2 regions of the Cronobacter muytjensii ATCC 51329 genome follow, and region 2 is predicted to be linked to the other one. Evidence: predicted binding sites of a transcription regulator. Region 2 holds the regulator's gene; the other holds the start of a gene.
The links. The regulator Fur, encoded in region 2, represses iron uptake genes when iron is present. The targets are predictions, from matches to a motif close to ATAATAATGAGAACNACTATCAA.

Region 1 (10,650 bases), 1.1 Mb from region 2:
GCGGTTTGCAGCTCGCGGCTCATGTTGTCCGGGTTGATAAAGCGGTCGTCGTTAGGGTTCACCACAAAGCGGCAGGCGGGAAGCGCGCGGGCCGCGTCGATAAGCGCAGGGAGGTTGTCGACCCGCTGCTCTTTGCAGACGCGCTGCAACAGCCACAGCCCCATAATATTTTTCAGCACCCGATAGCGGCCCTCGGCGCCGCCTTCGTTGGTGATATTGGCAGCCAGCGCGCGGTCGCCGGTGTAGGGCGTTTTGCTCTCAAAGCCCATCAGCGACCAGGTGCCAGAGGAGATCCAGGCGGCGTCATTGCCCTCCAGCGGCGCGGCGATCACGGCGCTGGCGGTGTCGTGCGTCGCCACGGATACCACCGGAATATCGATGCCCTGCGCGCTGCGCCAGCGGCCGATGACATTACCCGGGTGCGTCGGCACTCCCAGCCAGTGTTTCGGCACGCCCGCCCAGTCGAGCAGCGTCTCGTCCCAGTTATCGGTGTCGATATTAATAAGCTGCGTCGTGGTGGCGTTGGTGTAATCCCAGTTCAGCGCGCCGGTCAGCCGGTAGCAGAGATAGTCCGGAATGAGCAGCGCATGCGCCACACGACCGACCAGCTCCGGCTGTTGTTCCACCAGCGCGCGGAACTGATAAAGGGTGTTGAACGGCAGAAACTGAATGCCGGTGCGGCGGTAGATAGCCTCCCGGCCCACCTGCTGCTGCGCGCGGGCCATCACGCCGTCAGTGCGGCTGTCGCGGTACGACACCGGCAGGCCGACGCGCTCGCCGCGCTCATCCAGCAGCACATAATCAACGCCCCAGGTGTCGATGCCGATGCTGTCGATGACGACGCCGCACCCGCAGGCTTTTTCCAGGCCGAGGCGCACTTCACGCTCCAGCGCATCCACATCCCAGGTGTCGAAACCGTCTACGCGGCGCAGGCCGTTGGCGAAACGGTGGATTTCCTGAAGCGTCAGGCGCTGTTCCTGGCTGTCGTAGCGGGCCAGCATCACGCGGCCGCTGGAGGCGCCCAGGTCGACCGCGACGCTATGGCGAATAGTCATGGTAGGGGTCCTTGTTGAAATCTCTGACGCCAGTCTAGGGAGCGGCGCGGCGGCGCACCTTCATCCCACTGACAGCGCGTTACCGGCGCTGGCAAGGAAGCAAAGATGAACGTGAGGGAGTTCACAGAACGGCGTTTGCAGGCCAGGCGTGGGCGCATGTGAGCCGCGCCGCATTTCCAGAAATTTCACGACGTTTCTTAAAAATCCGACGGGCTTTGCGCGTTTTGACGTCGAAAATTGAAGGTGTAGTTGAGAACCGTTATCTACTATCAGGCAGGTTTTACTGAAAGCGGGGGCGATGATGACGGTACTACAGTGCGTTGATTTTTTCCCAACCGGCGCGGCGTCGGTAACCATTGAACCGCGTCTGCCGCAGGCGGCTTTTCCTGAACATCACCATGATTTCTATGAAATTGTCATCGTCGAGCACGGCACGGGCACGCATGTCTTTAACGGCCAGCCGTACACGTTAAGCGGCGGTTCCGTCTGTTTTGTGCGCGACCACGACCGCCATCTGTATGAACATACCGAAAACCTCTGTCTGACCAACGTGCTGTATCGTTCGCCGCAGGCGTTCAGTTTCCTGTCAGGGCTTGAAAAACTCCTGCCGCAGGAGCAGGACGGCCACTATCCGTCGCACTGGCGCGTCAGCCAGCAGACGCTGCATCAGGCCCGTCCGCTGGTGGATCAACTGGAGGCGCTGCGCGAGAGCAGCGACGTGCACGCCATCGCCAGTATGGAAATGCTGTTTATGCAACTGCTGATCCTGCTGCGGCGCGGCAGCCAGGCGCAGGGCAGCGGCCATGCCGACGAGCGGCTGAATCAGCTGATCGCCTGGCTTGAAGATCACTATGCGGAGGATGTCTGCTGGGAACAGCTCGCCGGGTGCCACCGGCTCTCGCTGCGCACGCTGCATCGGCAGCTGAAGCAGCGCACCGGCCTGACGCCGCAGCGCTATCTCAACCGTTTACGCTTAATGAAAGCGCGCTATCTGCTGCGCCACAGCGAAGAGAGTGTGACGGAGATTGCCTACCAGTGCGGTTTTGGCGACAGCAATCATTTCTCCACGCTGTTCCGGCGCGAGTTTTCCTGGTCGCCGCGCGACATTCGCCTCGGGCGCGACGGGCAGATGCAGTAACGCGAAGAGAATCACCGTTTTCTGGGGCAAAAAATTGCATACTTTGCAGCTATTTGTCCCGGAGAAGCCCAGTGGCCCCTCAGTTAGTGCTCAGGAAAGCGGACTTTTTCGCCACGCCTACCCAGCCGGTGGTGGTGGCGGATCGCTACCCGCAAAATGTCTTTGCCGAGCATACCCACGAGTTCTGCGAACTGGTGCTGGTCTGGCGCGGCAACGGCCTGCATGTGCTGAACGACCGGCCTTATCGCATTACCTGCGGCGATCTCTTTTATATTCGCGCCGAAGACCGCCACCGCTACGAGTCCGTGAACGATCTCGTGTTGCATAACATCATTTATTGCCCTGAACGGCTGCAACTGAACGTGAACTGGCGCGATCTACTGGAAAACCCGCGTGGCCCTGGCGGCGATCCGCGCTGGCGGCTCAGCAGCCACGGCATGGTGCAGGCGCGGCAGGTTATCGATCAGCTGGAACATGAAAGCCCGAAGCACGATGCGCTGTCGCACTGTTTAGCCGAAAGCCTGTTTTTACAGCTGGCGATTACGCTGCGTCGTCATCGCTACCAGCCGTCGAGCGGGGCCGGGCCGGACGAGGGCGAAAAGCTCGATCTGCTGATGGCGGCGCTTGGCAACAGCCTCGACGTGCCGTTCGATTTGCAGCATTTTTGCAGCCATTATCAGATTGCCGAACGCCCGCTGCGCCAGCTCTTTCGCCAGCAGACCGGTATGACCATCAGCCAGTACCTGCGCCAGCTGCGTATCTGTCAGGCGCAGTATCTGCTGCGCCACTCCGATCTGCTGATTAGCGATATCGCCGCGCGCTGCGGCTTTGAAGACAGCAACTACTTCTCGGTCGTGTTTACCCGCGAAACGGGCGTGACGCCACGGGTGTGGCGTCAGCAGTGCGGGGTGGTGACCGGTTAGTTGGCCGCCATCCCCAGCCCGACAATATTCGCCGCCACGATAATCACCACGCAGCCCAGGCTCAGTACGCTGACCGGGCGGCGGCCCGCCGCTTTCCACTCGCGTAGCACCAGTCCGACCAGCCCGCCGCACAGCACGTAGAAGCTCATATGCAGCATCCAGCTGATGTAGTCATACTGCGCCGGAATGCGCGCATGGCCCCAGGCGTAGAAGAAAAACTGTAAATACCACATCAGCCCGCCCAGCGCGGAGAGCAGCACGTTGGCGATAATCAGCGGTTTCGCCAGCGAGAAATCGGCTTTTAGCGACAGGTTGCGGACTCTGGCAAGACGGATAAAACAGAAGCCGAGATTCACCAGCGCGCCGCCGCCCATGATAACGACATAGCTCGGCAGGCCGACGTAAAGCGGGTCGACGCCGAGCGCGGCGGCGGCCTCATGCATTGGCTTTGCCGCGTCCATCGCAAACGACATGCCTGCGGAGAACACGCCGCACATCACCGCCAGCAGCAGCCCTTTTTTCAGGTTAAATTCTTCGGCTTTGATGCCCATCTGGCGCTCTTTCAGTTGACCGGCGCGGGTCACGATGCCGACGCCAATCAGCGCCACGAAAACGCCCAGCAGCGTCATCCGCCCGCCGGGCGTACCGATAAGCACCGCGAATTTGCCGTTCAGCAGCGGCGTCATCAGCGTGCCGACAATGAGCGTAATGCCGATAGCGATGCCGATGCCCATCGACATGCCGAGATAGCGCATGGTCAGGCCATAATTAATATTGCCGATGCCCCACATCGCGCCGAACAAAAACACCGGCAGCAGCGTGGTGGCGCTGAAAGCGCCGTAGTAGGCCCAGAAATCGGGCAGAAGCAGGGCGCTTACCGCCCAGGGCAAAATCAGCCACGAGACAATACCGCCTACCGACCACATGGTTTCCCATGACCAGTGCCGGACTTTTTTAAACGGCGCGTAAAAGCAGGCGGCGCTCGCTGCGCCAATCAGGTGCCACAGTATCCCCATGGTTATCGCGTTATTCATGCTTAGCGTCCTCGTTTCCGTCGTAGGGCAGGCGGGAGCGAAAGCCGCTCCCTAACCCAAACGAGTCTATGGAGGCGCGTTTTTATTCACCTTCGACGCGCTGCCGCTGCGGCGCAACGGGTGGCAAAAAACAGCGGGTAAGCCGAACGGCGATCACACTTTGCGGTGAATTCAGACAATGCCTGACGCATGGATATCTGTGCGAAAATCGCCGTCAGATGTCCATTTTTAGCCGTTAGTGCGTTAAGTTATAACCATATAAAAACTGCGGCATTGATAAACATTTTCAATATCATTTAATTAACTATAATGAACCCACTGCTTACGCGGCGTTAACACCTCTGCCGCCCGACAATAATGGAGATGATGAATATGAGCTATACACTGCCATCCCTGCCGTACGCATACGACGCCCTGGAACCGCATTTCGACAAGCAGACGATGGAAATCCATCACACCAAACACCACCAGACTTACGTTAACAATGCTAACGCTGCGCTGGAAAGCCTGCCGGAACTGGCGAACCTGCCGGTTGAAGAGCTGATCACCAAACTGGATCAGGTTCCGGCTGACAAAAAAACCGTGCTGCGCAACAACGCAGGCGGCCATGCTAACCACAGCCTGTTCTGGAAAGGCCTGAAAAAAGGCACCACCCTGCAGGGCGACCTGAAAGCGGCTATCGAGCGCGATTTCGGCTCCGTTGAGAAATTCAAAGAAGAGTTCGAGAAAGCCGCAGCGACCCGTTTCGGCTCTGGCTGGGCGTGGCTGGTGCTGAAAGGCGACAAACTGGCGGTGGTGTCTACCGCAAACCAGGATTCCCCGCTGATGGGCGAAGCGGTCGCTGGCGCATCCGGTTACCCGATTCTGGGCCTGGACGTGTGGGAACACGCCTACTACCTGAAATTCCAGAACCGCCGTCCGGACTACATCAAAGAGTTCTGGAACGTGGTTAACTGGGACGAAGCCGCAGCGCGTTTCGCTTCTCAGAAATAAGGTTGCAACCTGACCTGTAAAAAGCGAGCCTGACGGCTCGCTTTTTTTATATCCGCAAAAGGAGGCGCGCATGTATTTCCCGGTTCAGGTTTATCTTGGCAAAATCCGCGACTACGAGGGCAGCCGGCCCAGCGCTATCGGCAAAGTGCAGGCAGAAGGGGAGTTATCGCTCACCAGCCGCGGGCTGGTCGGCGATCAGCAGGCGGAGAAGAAAATCCACGGTGGGCCGGATCGCGCGCTGTGTCATTATCCGCGCGAACATTACGCCATCTGGGCGCGGGAATACCCGGAACAGGCGGCGTGGTTTGCGCCGCCCGCGTTCGGCGAGAATCTCTCGACGCTGGGGCTGACCGAGGATAACGCGTTTATCGGCGATATCTTTCGCTGGGGCGAGGCGCTTATCCAGATTACCCAGCCGCGCTCGCCCTGTTTTAAGGTGAATTTTCACGCAGGCATCAGCGAGCTTTCCGGACGGATGCAGGATACCGCGCGCTGCGGCTGGCTGTATCGGGTGATTGGCGAAGGCAAAGTCTTTACCGACGCGCCGCTGGAGCTGGTGTCGCGCGTGAGCGCGATATCGGTGCGGGAAGCCGCCGCCATCGCCTGGCATACGCCGTTTGATGACGAGCAGTATCACCGGCTGTTAAGCGCCGCCGGGCTTTCCGCGAGCTGGGCGAAAACGCTGCAAAACCGCCGGTTAAGCAGGAAAATCGAGAGCTTTTCGCGCCGGTTGTGGGGGCGCGGGTAAGCGGGCGCGCGTCTTACCCGCCCTGCAGTATCGGCGACATCAGGTCGTGTTTTCAGCAAGACAGGTAAGCGCGTCCGCTATCAAACGCTCTTTCAGCGGCGAAGCGCCATCCGCTTACGCCGCGTCGTCCCGTTTGGGCTGCGCGCTGGCGGCGGGCAGCTCCGCTAACATGGACGTGAATTCCGGTGCCGGCACCAGCGACTCGCGGGTGATCGCTTTAATCGATTTCGCGCCGGTCAACGTCATCGCCACGCGCATCTCTTTCTCAATCAGGTTCAACAGGTTCGCCACGCCTTTCTCGCCGTGGGTCGCGAGCGCGTACAGATAGGCGCGGCCCAGCAGCACGGTGTCAGCGCCGAGCGCAATCATCCGCACCACATCCAGGCCGTTGCGAATGCCGCTGTCGGCGAGGATCGCGATATCGCCTTTCACCGCGTCGGCGATGGCGGGCAGGGCGCGGGCCGAAGAAAGCACGCCGTCGAGCTGTCGGCCGCCGTGGTTCGACACCACAATGCCGTCGGCGCCGAAGCGTACCGCGTCGCGCGCATCTTCCGGGTCGAGGATCCCTTTAATCACCATCGGGCCGTCCCAGAACTCCCGGATCCACTCCAGGTCTTTCCATGAAATAGACGGATCGAAATTGTTCGCCAGCCAGCCGATGTAATCTTCAAGACCGGTCGGTTTGCCAAGGTAGGTGGAGATATTGCCGAGATCGTGCGGGCGGCCATGCAGGCCCACATCCCACGCCCACTGCGGGTGTGTGACGACCTGCCAGTAGCGGCGCATGGCGGCATTGGCGCCGCTCATGCCGGAGTGGGCGTCGCGGTAACGCGCGCCGGGGGTCGGCATATCCACGGTAAACACTAGCGTTGAACAGCCCGCCGCTTTGGCGCGCTCCAGCGCGTTGCGCATAAAGCCGCGGTCGCGCAGAACGTAGAGCTGAAACCACATCGGGCGGTTGATGGCGGGCGCCACCTCTTCTATCGGGCAGACCGACACGGTGGAGAGCGTAAACGGAATGCCCTTCGCCGCCGCCGCCCGCGCGGCCTGCACTTCACCCCGCCGGGCATACATGCCGCACAGCCCGACCGGCGCGAGCGCGACCGGCATAGAGAGCGTCTCGTTAAACAGCGTCGTCTCAAGGCTCAAATCCGACATATTCTTCAGCACACGCTGGCGCAGCGCGACCTGCGAGAGATCGTCCACGTTGCGTTTAAGGGTATATTCAGCGTACGCCCCGCCGTCGATATAGTGGAACAGAAACGGCGGCAGGATACGCTGGGCCGCCGCGCGGTAGTCGCTGGCTGCGGAAATAATCATTCATCATTCTCCCTGGAAGGTTTCATCACATCGTCGGGCAGGCGGGTGACGCGCGCCTGACGGGCGACATCTTCATCAAGCTGTTTAATGGTCGAGTGGACAAAGCCGAGGTGACGCAGCGTCGCTTTGCGCGCGCGCTCGGCGTCGCCCGTCTCGATGGCCTCCAGCATCTCGCGGTGCTGGCCGGTGAGCTGGGCAAAAATCGGCTGCTGCTGATACATGCGCTGACGGCTCTCCATCACCGACGACTGCAACAGATCGAAAAAGCCGCGCATGGTCTGGAGCAGCACCACATTGTGCGAGGCCTCGGCAATCGCCAGGTGAAAGCGCACGTCGGCCTGGGAGGCGAGATCCGGGTCGTCGCGCTCGGTAAATTGCAGCATCGCGTCAAAGCAGTAGCGCAGCTTTTCTTTATCCTGCGCGGTGGCGCGCAGCGCCGCGTACCAGGCGGTGCTGGCCTCAATGGCGTGGCGCGCTTCTAAAATGTCGTAGCGATAACCCGGATCGTCGGCCATCAGGTTGCGGATGGGCTGAACGATACGTTGTTCCGACCACGGCTCCAGCTGATAGCGCACAAAGGTGCCGCCGCCACGACGGCTTATCAGCAGCCCGTCTCGAATCAAAATCTGCAACGCCTCGCGCAGCGAATTGCGCGACACGCCAAGCTCTTGCGCCAGCTGTCGCTCCGAGGGCAGGCGCATTCCCGCTTCCAGGCCGCGCTCGGCGATAAGCGCGCGGATGCGCTCCACCAGATGGTCGGCCAGCCGTCGGGTCATTAATGTCATGGGATCATCCAGGTAAAGTAGTAAGCCTGCAGTAACGTAATCAGCCCCACCATGCAGGTGAATGCCAGGCTGTGCTTCACGGTGAAGCGGAACAGATCGGACTCTTTACCGACCAGCCCCACCGCCGCGCAGGCGATAGCGATAGACTGCGGCGAAATCATTTTGCCGGTCACGCCGCCAGTGGTGTTCGCCGCGACCATTAAAATATCGGAGACGCCGGTCTGCTGCGCCGCCGTCGCCTGAAGCGCTGCGAAGAGCGCGTTCGACGAGGTATCTGAGCCTGTCAGGAACACGCCGAGCCAGCCGAGGAACGGCGAGAAGAACGGAAACGCGCTGCCGGTATGCGCCAGCGCCAGCGCCAGCGTCGAAGACAGCCCTGAGTAGTTCGAGATAAACGCGAAGGCCAGCACCATGCCGATGGAGTAAATCGGCAGCATCAGCTCTTTCATCGTCTGGCCGAAGGTTTCCACGGCGGCTTTTGGCTTCATGCGCAGCCAGAGAATCGAGATGATGGCCGCCACGAAAATCGCGGTGCCGGTGGCGGAGAGCCAGTCGAATTTATACACGGCGGCATAGGAGGTCGCCTGCGCGACGACGGGCGGCATGCGCGCGACCAGGCCATCCAGGAACGGTACGGAGACGTTAAATACCAGATCCGCGAGCGGGCCGCCTTTGGCGAACAGCGCTTTAAACGGCGGAATGCTCCAGAGCGTGACCGTGGCGGTCAGGAACAGGAACGGTGTCCAGGCGCGCACTACCTGGCCTGGGGTGTAATTTTTGCGCGCCAGCGTCTGATCGACCACCGAGGCGCCCACGTCGCCGAAGCGGAAAATGCGCACCGGCTGCCAGCGTTTGAGAAACAGCGTCAGGCAGACCAGCGATACCAGTGAGGAGATGATGTCCGGCAGCTCCGGGCCGATAAAGTTCGAGCTTAAATACTGGGCGATGGCGAACGAGCCGCCCGCCACCAGCACTGCCGGCCAGGTCTCTTTAATACCGCGCCAGCCGTCCATAATCGCCATGATCCAGAACAGCACGATAATGGTCAGGAAAGGCAGCTGGCGGCCCACCATCTGGCCAATCGCAAAGCTGTCGAGGCCGGTCACCTGGCCTGCCACCAGAATCGGAATGCCCATCGCGCCAAACGCCACCGGCGCAGTATTTACTATCAGGCACAGGCCTGCGGCGTAAAGCGGGTTAAAGCCAAGCCCCACCAGCAGCGCCGCGGTGATTGCGACCGGCGCGCCGAAACCTGCGGCCCCTTCGAGAAACGCGCCGAACGAGAAGCCGACGATGAGCATTTGCAGGCGCTGGTCGGGCGTGATGGAGAGAATCGAGGAGCGGATAATGTCGAACTGCCCGGTTTTCACCGAGATTTTATAGACAAACACCGCGGCGATAATAATCCACGCGATCGGCCACAGGCCGTAGAAGAAGCCGTAGACGACAGACGCGAACGCGCGTTCAACGGGCATTTTATAGAAAAAGAGCGCCACCAGCAGGGCGATGACGACGGTAATGGTCGCCGCCAGGTAGCCTTTCAGCTTGAGCTTAATCAGCGCGAAAAAGAAAAACAGGATTGGCAAAGCGGCTATCAGGCTTGAGAGCCAGATATTCCCTGCCGGGTCGTAATTCTGCTGCCAGAGGTGCATAGCGAATCTCCTGCGGGCCGGAAAACGTGCCGGAAGTCTGTGCTTCTTATGGCGCGGATTTTGTAAAAGTGGCCCAACCAATCGGTGGATGTAGGGTGAATGACAACAAAAGGTTAACTATTTGTTAGGCATCAGCAACAGAGTGGTTGCGTTTTTTTGGGGTTTTGTGAGAAGGCGGTAAGTTTGCGGGAGGATTGGTAGGACCAACAGCCAAATTTCAGAGAGCGTAAAAACGTGCCGGAAGGTGCCTCGCAAAGACGCAACGTGTCGGGGTTTTCATGATTGGCACCGCGTTATACTTCACTGCGTTACTGTATTCGCGCCGATGAGCAACGCGACGGGCTGGCATGCCAACCCGTGATAAATCCTTAAAACGCGCTCTTTGCAAAGCCGGTCATTTCTTTCAGGCCCATTTCACGGCCCAGTGCGGTCATGGGGTGAACGACAACCAGCCCGCGCACGCTTTTCTTCAGCTTGCCCATGTCGGCCTGCTCTTTTTTAGTGATGGGGCGTTTAAACGGCATCGCCATCAGTTTCTGCGCCTCTTTGCTGAGCTTATCGGTGCGTACATCTTTCAGGCGTGCGATTTCCGCTTCCAGCGTCGCTATCTCCTGCTCAAGCTCGGCGTATTTGTCGGCCGCTTCCGTCAGGGAAACAGCAGCCTGCTGGTGACGCGCGGCATCAAGGCGGTCGCTCAGGCGTTTGATTTCAGCTTTTTCGATTTCTTTCATTTATAACGAACCATTAAAAAGGGGGAGATTGCTGCAAAGGATACACTATTGCGGAGGGTGAATGAAAAAACGGGGAAAAGTCTCCCGCCCGAAGGCGGGAGAAAAGGGGAATACCAATGAGGTTAACGCTTACTCTTTATCATGCTCTTCCCAGGCCATGGCGCGTTTTACCGCTTTGCGCCAGCCTTCGTAACGGTAGTTACGCTCGGTGGTTTCAATACCCGGGCGGAACTCACGCTCAATCACCGCTTTTTCCTGCAGCTCATCCAGG
Region 2 (10,650 bases):
GGTATACGCTGCGCCAGCTCTGTCAGGAGATGCACGATTTTTACGCCAGCCGTAACGTAAAGCAGCTGCAAAAAGAGATGTTTCGTAAGGCGTATTTCCCGCGCGTCGCCATGAGCCCGCAGGCGGCGAACCACGCGTTTATTCGTGGCGAGGTGGAGCTGGTGCGGCTTGACCAGGCGGAAGGCCGCATCGCGGCTGAAGGCGCGCTCCCCTACCCGCCGGGCGTGCTGTGTGTGGTGCCCGGTGAAATCTGGGGCGGCGCGGCGCTGCACTACTTCCGGGCGCTGGAAGAAGGGATCAACCTGCTGCCGGGTTTCGCGCCGGAATTACAGGGTGTGTATGTACAGGAGAATGACGGTCGCCGCCAGGTGTGGTGTTACGTCATCCGTCAACGGCCAGTCACGCAGGGCCGCGCGGAAGGAGCGTTATGATGAGCAAATCCAACAAAATGGGCGTCGTGCCGCTGACCATCCTGACGATGGTGAACATGATGGGCTCCGGCATTATTATGCTGCCGACCAAGCTTGCCGAAGTGGGCACTATTTCGATTATCTCTTGGCTTGTGACCGCCGTCGGCTCAACGGCGCTGGCCTGGGCTTTCGCAAGATGCGGAATGTTCAGCCGCAAAGCGGGCGGCATGGGCGGCTATGCGGAGTATGCGTTCGGTAAGTCGGGCAATTTTATGGCCAACTATACCTACGGGGTATCGCTGCTTATCGCTAACGTCGCCATCGCTATCTCCGCGGTCGGCTATGGCAGCGAGCTGTTCGGCGCGGCGCTGACGCCGGTGCAGACCGGCATCGCCACGATGGGCGTATTGTGGATCTGCACGGTCGCCAACTTCGGCGGCGCGCGCATCACCGGCAAGCTCAGCGGTATTACCGTCTGGGGGGTAATCATCCCGGTGGTCGGGCTGTCGGTCATCGGCTGGTTCTGGTTCAGCCCGTCGCTGTATGCAGACTCCTGGAACCCGCATCACGTGCCGTTTTTCGACGCGGTAGGCTCCTCCATCGCCATGACGCTATGGGCGTTCCTCGGGCTGGAGTCGGCCTGCGCCAACACCGAGGTGGTGGAAAACCCGGAGCGCAACGTGCCGATTGCGGTACTGGGCGGCACGCTCGGCGCGGCGGTGATTTATATTGTTTCCACCAACGTGATTGCGGGCATTGTGCCAAATCTGAGTCTCGCGCACTCCACCGCGCCGTTCGGGCTGGCGTTCGCGCAGATGTTCACGCCGGGCGTCGGGAAAATCATTATGGCGCTGATGGTAATGTCCTGCTGTGGTTCGCTGCTCGGCTGGCAGTTTACTATCGCTCAGGTGTTCCGCTCCTCCGCCGACGCGGGCTATTTCCCCAAAGTGTTCTCACGCCTGAGCAAAGCCGAAGCGCCGGTAAAAGGGATGCTGACGATTGTGATTATCCAGAGCGCGCTGTCGCTGATGACCATCAGCCCGTCACTCAATAAACAATTTAACGTGCTGGTTAACCTGGCGGTGGTGACCAATATCATCCCGTATATTTTGTCGATGGCGGCGCTGGTAATCATTCAGCAAGTGGCGAATGTGCCGTCGCGCAAGGCGAAGCAGGCCAACATGGTGGCGCTGGTGGGCGCGATTTACAGCTTTTACGCGCTCTATTCATCCGGCGAGGAGGCGATGCTGTACGGCGCCATGGTCACGTTTATGGGCTGGACGCTCTACGGGCTGGTCTCTCCGCGCTTTGAGCTGACCAACAAGCAGGGGTAACGTGGCCTGGCAGGCAAATCAAAACGGCAACCCGAAGGTTGCCGTTTTTATGTTATCGCCGGGACGAGCACTGCGGCCTGCCCCGCAACGCTTACGCGTTTTTCAGCACTTCGCTGACGATTTCTACCGCTTCTTTCTCGATCTGCTTGCGGTGTTCTTCACCGAGGAAGCTTTCGCAATAGATCTTGTACGCGTCTTCGGTACCGGAAGGACGCGCCGCGAACCAGCCGTTCTCGGTCATCACTTTCAGGCCGCCGATAGCAGCGCCATTGCCCGGCGCGGCTGTCAGACGTGCGGTGATCGGATCGCCTGCCAGTGTGCTTGCGCTGACCATTTCCGGAGAGAGTTTAGAAAGCGCGGCTTTCTGCGCGGAGGAGGCGGACGCCTGCAGACGGTTGTAGCTCGGCGCGCCGAAACGCGCGGCCAGTTCGTCATAGTGCTGCTGCGGGTTTTTCCCGGTCACCGCGGTGATTTCCGCCGCGAGCAGGCACATGATGATGCCGTCTTTATCAGTGGACCACGGCGTGCCGTCAAAGCGCAGGAAGGACGCGCCCGCGCTCTCTTCGCCGCCAAAGCCGAAGCTGCCGTCGTAGAGACCGTCAACGAACCATTTAAACCCGACCGGCACTTCCACCAGCTTACGGCCCAGCGCATCGACCACACGGTCGATCATTGCGGAAGAAACCAGCGTTTTACCGACGGCAACGTCCTGGCCCCACTGCGGGCGATGCTGGAACAGATAGTTGATGGCGACAGCGAGATAGTGGTTCGGGTTCATCAGACCCGCAGGCGTGACGATGCCGTGGCGGTCGTAGTCCGGGTCGTTGGCAAACGCCAGGTCGAACTTATCGCGCAGCGCCAGCAGGCCCGCCATCGCGGATTCCGAGGAGCAGTCCATACGGATAGCGCCGTCTTTATCCAGATGCATAAAGCGGAACGTCTGATCGACCTGATCGTTAACAATCGTCAGGTTGAGCTTGTAGTGCTCCGCGATGCGCTTCCAGTATTCGATGCCGGAGCCGCCCAGCGGGTCAACGCCAAGCTTCAGGCCCGCTTTCTGGATAGCGGCCATGTCGACGATCTCCGCCAGCCCTTCAATAAACGGCTGCACCAGATCTTTTTCCTGAATGCGGCCGCTCGCCCAGGCGTCGTCCAGCGACAGACGTTTCACGTCTTTCAGACCGTCCGCCAGCAGCGCGTTGGCGCGGTTTTCAACCACTTTAGTGACGTTGGTATCTGCCGGGCCGCCGTTAGGCGGGTTGTATTTGATGCCGCCATCGTCGGGCGGGTTGTGCGACGGCGTGATGACGATGCCGTCAGCCTGTGCGCCGCCGCGTTTGTTGTGCTCAAGGATCGCGTTAGAGACCGCAGGCGTCGGCGTATAACCGTTGTTGTCCTGCACGATGATATCGACGCCGTTTGCCGCCAGCACTTCCAGTACGGAGATAAACGCAGGCTCGGAGAGCGCATGCGTATCTTTACCGACATAGCACGGCCCGGTGATGCCGTTTTTGGCGCGCTCTTCCGCAATCGCCTGGGCGATGGCCAGAATGTGCGGCTCGTTAAAGCTGTGACGCGCGGCGCTGCCGCGGTGGCCGGAAGTCCCGAACTTCACCGCGTGCTCCGCATTACCCGCTTCGGGCTTCAGCACATAGTACTGCGCGGTCAGCTGGGCGACGTTGATTAAATCACTCTGTTGTGCAGGCTGTCCCGCACGGTTATTGACTGCCATGGCCTGGTCCTTCTGACGCAAGAGTTAAATGGTGCCGCAAACCTTCTCAATCAATTCCGCCGGGAACTGCATGGTCTGCATGATGTGTTCAATCATGCTGCATTTGCGGCCTGTATTCGTGTTCGTGATAACCCAGTACGGCGTGCCCGGCACGTGGCGGGGTTTCGTCTGGTTGCCACTTTGCAGCAGCGTTTGCTCGTCGCCGGCGAAATAGACGCGGGTGCGACCATGTAACGATTCGGTAGCTTCGGCAAAAGCGTCTGCATCCAGTGAATAGAGTGTAGACAGCACCAGCATAAAACGATTGACCGCGCGTTTTTGTTCGGCGTATTCATCCGAAAGAAGCAGCTCACGCATGGCGCGAACGCGATCGCGCGCCGGGTTGGCCGGTTTGTCAGCGGCGGGCGCGACGGTGGCTGGGATCTCTGCTTTGGCTGGTGTAGCGGCGATCTGCGTGGAGGCGGAAAATTTCAACATGCGCCGTAAAATGTCGGACGCGCTTTCGCCAATATGCAGGGTGTGGCTGGCAATGTAGCGATACAGCTCGTCATCAACTTCAATCGTTTTCATCTTAATCCAGTGCGATTTCTTTTCTGAATACAAGTCATTGGGATTATAGAGTTAAAACCCAACAGCGGATAGCGTCAAACCAGGAAGGCCGCAAAAGTCGGAATTAACTGGAACCTTGCAGCCGGGCGGCAGAATGGTCAACATGATAACCTAACCTGTCAGTCGCCAAAAAAGAACTTTGCCATGAAATTAAATACCCGCACGCAATCTGCGCAACAACCGACTCAAAATACACCGATTGTGTTAATTCACGGGCTGTTTGGCAGCCTGGACAATCTCGGCGTGCTGGCCCGCGACCTGGTGCAGGATAACAATATTGTGCAGGTCGATTTGCGTAACCACGGGCTTTCTGAGCGTAGCGAGACGATGGATTACCCGGCGATGGCGCAGGACATTCTCGATACGCTGGATGCGCTGGGGCTGGAGAAAGTGATTCTTATCGGGCATTCGATGGGCGGCAAAGCGGCGATGGCGGTAACGGCGCTGGCGCCAGATCGCATTGAAAAGCTGGTGGCTATCGATATCGCGCCAGTGGATTATCAGGTCCGCCGCCACGACGACATTTTCGCGGCGGTCAACGCGGTGAGCGATGCGGGCGCGACAACACGCCAGCAGGCGGCGGATATCATGCGCCAGTATATCGCGGAAGAAGGCGTGATTCAGTTTCTGCTGAAGTCGTTTGTCGATGGCGTCTGGCGCTTCAATGTGCCGGTGCTGTGGAATCAATACGCCCATATTGTCGGCTGGGAACCCCTCCCCGCCTGGCGCGGCCCGGCGCTGTTTATCCGTGGCGGCGCGTCGCCTTATGTGGAAGAAGCGCACCGCGAAGCGCTGCTGGCGCAATTCCCGCAGGCCCGCGCGCACGTTATCGCGGGCGCGGGTCACTGGGTGCATGCCGAAAAGCCGCAGGCGGTGCTGCGCGCTATCCGGCGTTTTCTGGAAACTGATTAAAAACAGACCGACCGGCGCCGTCGCGCGCCGGATGCGTTGGCGCGCTTCGCTGCCTGATGTATGATGGCGCGCTGAAATACCGCCGGGCCCGCCCCGGCAGCCTGTTTCCCCTGTCTATACTCATACCATGGCAAAAGAACAAACGGACCGCACAACGCTCGATCTTTTCGCGGATGAACGCCGTCCGGGCAGACCGAAAACCAATCCGCTGTCGCGCGACGAACAGCTGCGCATCAATAAGCGCAACCAGCTTAAGCGTGACAAAGTTCGCGGGCTTAAGCGCGTGGAATTGAAGCTGAACGCCGATGCGGTGGACGCGCTGAACCATCTGGCTCAGGCGCGTAATATCAGCCGCAGCGAGCTGATAGAAGCTATGCTCCTCGCTCAGCTGAAAGCCTTGCAGGAGTAAGGTCTGGTCTGAATTTTACCCAAAAGGACGGGGCAATGTAGCAGAGAGTGCACCCGGCGCCTGATACCGTTTCCGCACCTTCACCTGTTCTGCTATGATTGCCCTATCTGTGGGCGTTATGCCAGCACCATCACATTTAGATTCAAGAGGTTATTCTTCTTATGGCAATCGTAGGCATCTTTTTCGGCAGCGACACCGGCAATACCGAAAATATCGCGAAAATTATCCAGAAACAGCTCGGGAAAGACGTTGCTGAAGTGCATGACATTGCTAAAAGCAGCAAAGAGGATCTGGAAGCGTTCGATATTCTTCTGCTTGGCATCCCGACCTGGTACTACGGCGAAGCGCAGTGCGACTGGGACGACTTTTTCCCGACGCTGGAAGAAATTGACTTCAACGGTAAACTGGTCGCGCTGTTCGGCTGCGGCGACCAGGAAGATTACGCAGAATACTTCTGCGACGCGCTGGGCACCATTCGCGATATTATCGAGCCGCGCGGCGCGACCATTGTTGGCCACTGGCCGACGGCGGGTTATCACTTCGAAGCGTCCAAAGGTCTCGCAGACGACGATCACTTTGTCGGCCTCGCAATTGATGAAGATCGCCAGCCGGAGCTGACGGCGGAACGCGTTGAAAAATGGGTGAAACAGGTCTCCGAAGAGCTGCACCTGCAGGAAATCATCAACGCCTGATGATAAACGGCGCGGGCGACCGTCCGCGCCGGTTGATAGATAAAAGCAATGAAAATAATTGCTACAAATTTTTAACTTTCCCTCACTACGCTGTACAATGGCATCCTTAATTATCAGGCCTCCCCGTGCAAAACGCTGGCGGGTCCACGATTTTTAAGCTCTTTTTTGCCGGACGCTTGCGGTTTTCATTTAGGCATGTCAGTTCTATAATGAGACGCATTCATCTTCGGCGTATCCGATGTATCGCTCCCTTCTGGGGCGAGTCGTTAAGCAACAGGACAGATTCCGCATGACTGACAACAATACCGCATTAAAGAAGGCCGGCCTGAAAGTCACGCTTCCTCGATTAAAAATCCTCGAAGTGCTGCAGGAACCGGTCAATCATCATGTCAGTGCGGAAGACCTCTATAAGCGTCTGATTGACATGGGTGAAGAGATTGGCCTTGCCACGGTCTATCGTGTACTGAACCAGTTCGACGATGCCGGCATCGTCACCCGTCACAACTTCGAAGGCGGTAAATCCGTTTTCGAGCTGACGCAACAGCATCATCACGATCACCTGATCTGTCTCGATTGCGGCAAAGTGATCGAATTCAGCGATGACTCTATTGAAGCCCGTCAGCGTGAAATCGCGACACGTCACGGCATCCGCCTGACCAACCACAGCCTCTATCTGTATGGTCACTGTGCCGATGGCGACTGCCGCGAGAATGAACACGCGCACGAGGTCGGCGAGAAGTAACGCTTGCCATAACGCCTGATCCAAAGCCGACGTTTGTCGGCTTTTTTATTGTCTGAAAACCAGACGCTGAAAATACACATGTATCATTTTGGATTAATAACACAGAGATGTGTATTTTAATACAGCGCACAATGCTTAATTAAACCACATATATTTTATTAAATATAAATTCAGAAAAGATAAATATCTTTATCGGTCAAGCGGTTAGCCAACGAAAGATTGCCGTTGTTCATTCCCTCTTCTCTGCCCCTTATTGCAGCAATAAAAAAGCATCCATTAAGATACAGCAACGACATAAATTTATTTTAAACAAGGTAACCAATATGGTATTACCCTCTAAACCTCTTGCTGAGATTTACCGCATTGCCGATATTTTCAATAGCTACGGCAACTGGTCTCGTGCGGAAAAAAATACGCTTATCCCGTTGCGAGACGGGGAAATTTGCATCATTCGCGGCGGTCAGTTTTCTCTGATGCGCCAGAGTGACCGCCTGTTGCTGGAAAAATGCAGCGCCCCTTCGGTTCTGGGCCTGGCGCGGAATTTAGGTAAATCCCAATTCATAAAATTACAGGCTGATTCAGAATGTCATTATCAGTTAATTCCTTTTGATTATTTCATGCAGGAAATCGAAAAAAATCATTGCCAGTTACATCTTCTTATTTTGTCCTCATGGATAATTAATATGCTTTGCTATCGGGAAGAAATTATGCTGGGCAGAAACAGCTACAGTATGATTAAAGCCAATATCGATTGTCTGGCGTCGATGGATGAGTTTATGCGTAACCGGATTAACGTCGCCGATTATATTGTTAAAAAAACAAATCTTTCCCGCAGTATGGTAATGAAAACCTTGTCCCAGCTACGCAGCGCGAAACATATTGAAATCAGCAAAGGCAAACTGCTTGCCGTTCACCATCTGCCAGAGGCGCTGTAAGACACCGCTTTAACACACGTAAAAGCCAGCCCGGAGGCTGGCTTTTTTAAAAAGCGCGTTACGGCTGTACGCGCTCCGTCCGGCTGTGGCGTTTGCCATCCACGCTTACGCTGCGTACCTGCACCTCGCCCGTCACGCGCGGCGGTTGCGCGGCGTCATAAGGCTGCCAGCGCGCGCCGCCATCAGTGGAATACTCCATCGTCACGCCAGGCAGGCTGATGTTCATCTGCAATACCCCTGCTTTCACGCGTGCGCCCGGCACCGGCAGACGGAACTGCACGCCCGCTTTCTCAAGTTTCGGCAGTTCGCGACGGCCAAGCAGGTTCGCAAAACGCGTCCAGTCCCGTTGTAGCGCCTGCATATCGACCTGATGCGTTTCGCCGCCCTTATACTCGCGCCCCGCCTGATAATCCTGCTCCCATGCGGCACGGTGCCAGGCGCGCTCCGCTACGGCCAGCAGACGCGGATACATCATGTACTCCATCTGCTTATCGGTACGCACCACTTCGCTCCAGAGCTGTGCCGAGAGCCCATAAGCGCCAGGCCAGGGTTTATCGGATTTAGCGCTGAACGCGTTGCCGTCGCGATCGACCGACGTCTCGGCGTTTTGCGGCAGGTTATCCGGCGCGAAACTGAAAATTTTACGCTCGTCGCTAAAGCGCGTGCCCCAGTAGTAGCCGCTCTCCGCCGGATTCACTTCGTTCGGGAAATCGAGATAGACGTAATCAGGGTTAGAGACCACAACGCGAAAGCCTTTGTTGGCCCAGTCGTTGACGCTGTCAAAACCGCCCCAGTAGAGGGTGTCCCAGAAGTTGACGTTGACATGTGAGGTGGCAAAGGCGCTGGCGTCTTTCGCATCTTTAAGGCCATCCTGCCAGGCCTGCATGGTGTCAATGCCGTGCGCTTTCACCAGCTTGCTGACCTCAACGCCAAAGTAGCTGGAGAGATGCTCAACGTCCGCGACCACCCCGTCCTTAACCATTTTCTGACACACCGGCGAGCGCGCCCAGGGCTTATCCTGGCGGCTTTGATCGATAATGCCCTTCCCGGCTTCCGGTTTCGTTTTATCGGTATAACCGCTGCCAAGGTAAATATTTTTCGCCTCGTCGCCGCCAAAATGCCAGGTGGTGAGCGGCTGTCCGGCCTCCCGGTGCATCTGCTGAATTTCGCCGATCACTTTATCCACGAAACGGCGTGACGAATCGAGGCACGGATTGAGGTAGCCGGTACGGTTGTAATACTGCACGCCAGTGGTAACCGACGTATCCTGCGGGTCGAGCAGGCGGTACGCGTTCGCCTCGTTGGTTTTACCCGCTTTCATCAGCCGATCGTAGCGTGCCTCCATTGCAATCACCGCCGCGCGGGCGTGAGCCGGCATATCTATTTCCGGAATGACCTCAATCTGGCGCGCCGCGGCGTATTTCACTATCTCGATATAATCGGCGCGGGTGAAATAGCCGCTACCGTTGTTGTTGGTATCCGGCCCGGAGCCGAGCTGCGGCAGCAGACAGGTTTTTTCGCTCAGATCGTGGCAGCGTTTCGCGCCAATTTCAGTCAGCTCCGGGAGCCCCGGAATATCGATGCGCCAGCCCTCATCGTCGCTTAAATGGAAGTGAAATTTATTGAGCTTCCAGGCCGCCATCTGATCGAGCAGGCGCAGCACGGCGGCTTTAGTATGGAAGTTGCGCCCCACATCAAGGTGAATGCCACGATACGCAAAACGCGGCGCATCCTGCGCGTCAAGCATCGCGATTTGGCGCGCGCCGTCCACCGGGATCAGCGACAGCAGTGACTGCAAACCATAAAAGACGCCTGCGCGATCGTAGCCGGTAATTACCGCCTCTTTCTGTCCTATATGCAGCTGATAAGCGCCGGACACCGCCTCTTTGCCGTTAAACGCGCGGCTCGCGATGGCCGTACGCACCGGATAACCCGATCCGGTTTTCACTCCCAGCAGCGCAAAGCGCGCGGTAATCGCCTCTTGCGAGCCTTTATCAAGCACGGCTATATCAAGCTTAACGCCCTGGTCGAGAGCGACGTCCTGCCCGTGCAGCCTGACCTGGCGCGGCGTCGGGATAATCTGCCCACGCAGGCTGTCGGCATTCAGTGTTTTGATGTCGCTATTTTTATCGAAGCGCGCTTCCGCGGTCATCAGGATGTTTTTATCGTCCGGCGTGCGTTTCCACTGATCTTTCAGCGGGCTGACGAACCCGGTTAACGTTTCGGTATCGGTACTGGCGATCACTTTCGGCGCGCCATCGTCCGCCGTAACGTACCAGCGCGGCAGCACATCGGTGATAAAGAGCTGCCAGTATTCATTGACGATTGGGATCTCCACCGAGGCATTGGCCGGGAAGCCGGTGAATTTGTCCGTCGGCTCAAGCTTATGGAGATCGCCCATCACGTGGGTCACTTTAAACTGATCGTTATCGACCTTGAGGATCTGGCGAATACTGTGAAACCAGATAGTCCAGTTTTTATCCGTCACCGCGTCACCCGGATTGGTGAGCGTGATAACCGCTTTATTGCAGGAGGCCCAGTCGGCGCCAAGCGCGGCGCAGTCGACGCCATGCTGTGCCGCGTGGTTGTCGGTAATCGCGTAGTTGAGCCCAAACTGGCTGATTTGGTCTGCCGTTGACGCCTGTGCGCCGCTACCGGCTAAAATCCCCATCACCGCCCCGGCTAACAGACTGATCTGTAACTTTTTCATCATCTCGTCCTTTTCACTGCCCTTTATGTAAGGCGCACCTGCGCGCCCCTGCGCATTCAGAAAATCGTAAACGGTGCCGTGACCATAAATTTCACGTCGCGTTCGTCCTGGAAAATGTTGCCGTAGCCGCCGCCGTAGCTCGGGATGTCGGAATGGTTGTCATAC

Region 1: sodA (superoxide dismutase [Mn]) is a predicted target of Fur. The motif match lies at 4,424-4,446, and genes of this name have one in related genera.

What each region holds. Positions count from the first base shown of each region.
Region 1 covers NZ_CP012268.1:3,854,614-3,865,263, reverse strand. The annotation lists gene rhaB (rhamnulokinase) at 1-1,055, opposite strand, end outside; gene rhaS (HTH-type transcriptional activator RhaS) at 1,357-2,193, shown strand; gene rhaR (HTH-type transcriptional activator RhaR) at 2,265-3,116, shown strand; gene rhaT (L-rhamnose/proton symporter RhaT) at 3,113-4,150, opposite strand; gene sodA (superoxide dismutase [Mn]) at 4,523-5,143, shown strand; gene yiiM (6-hydroxyaminopurine reductase) at 5,214-5,891, shown strand; gene lldD (FMN-dependent L-lactate dehydrogenase LldD) at 6,006-7,211, opposite strand; gene lldR (transcriptional regulator LldR) at 7,208-7,996, opposite strand; gene lldP (L-lactate permease) at 7,993-9,648, opposite strand; gene AFK63_RS17645 (YibL family ribosome-associated protein) at 10,017-10,379, opposite strand; gene glpK (glycerol kinase GlpK) at 10,509-10,650, opposite strand, start outside.
Region 2 covers NZ_CP012268.1:2,731,590-2,742,239, forward strand. The annotation lists gene speF (ornithine decarboxylase SpeF) at 1-431, shown strand, start outside; gene potE (putrescine-ornithine antiporter) at 431-1,744, shown strand; gene pgm (phosphoglucomutase (alpha-D-glucose-1,6-bisphosphate-dependent)) at 1,836-3,476, opposite strand; gene seqA (replication initiation negative regulator SeqA) at 3,501-4,046, opposite strand; gene ybfF (esterase) at 4,230-4,997, shown strand; gene ybfE (LexA regulated protein) at 5,125-5,406, shown strand; gene fldA (flavodoxin FldA) at 5,568-6,098, shown strand; gene fur (ferric iron uptake transcriptional regulator) at 6,388-6,840, shown strand; gene AFK63_RS12675 (helix-turn-helix domain-containing protein) at 7,164-7,775, shown strand; gene AFK63_RS12680 (beta-N-acetylhexosaminidase) at 7,834-10,485, opposite strand; gene chiP (chitoporin ChiP) at 10,542-10,650, opposite strand, start outside.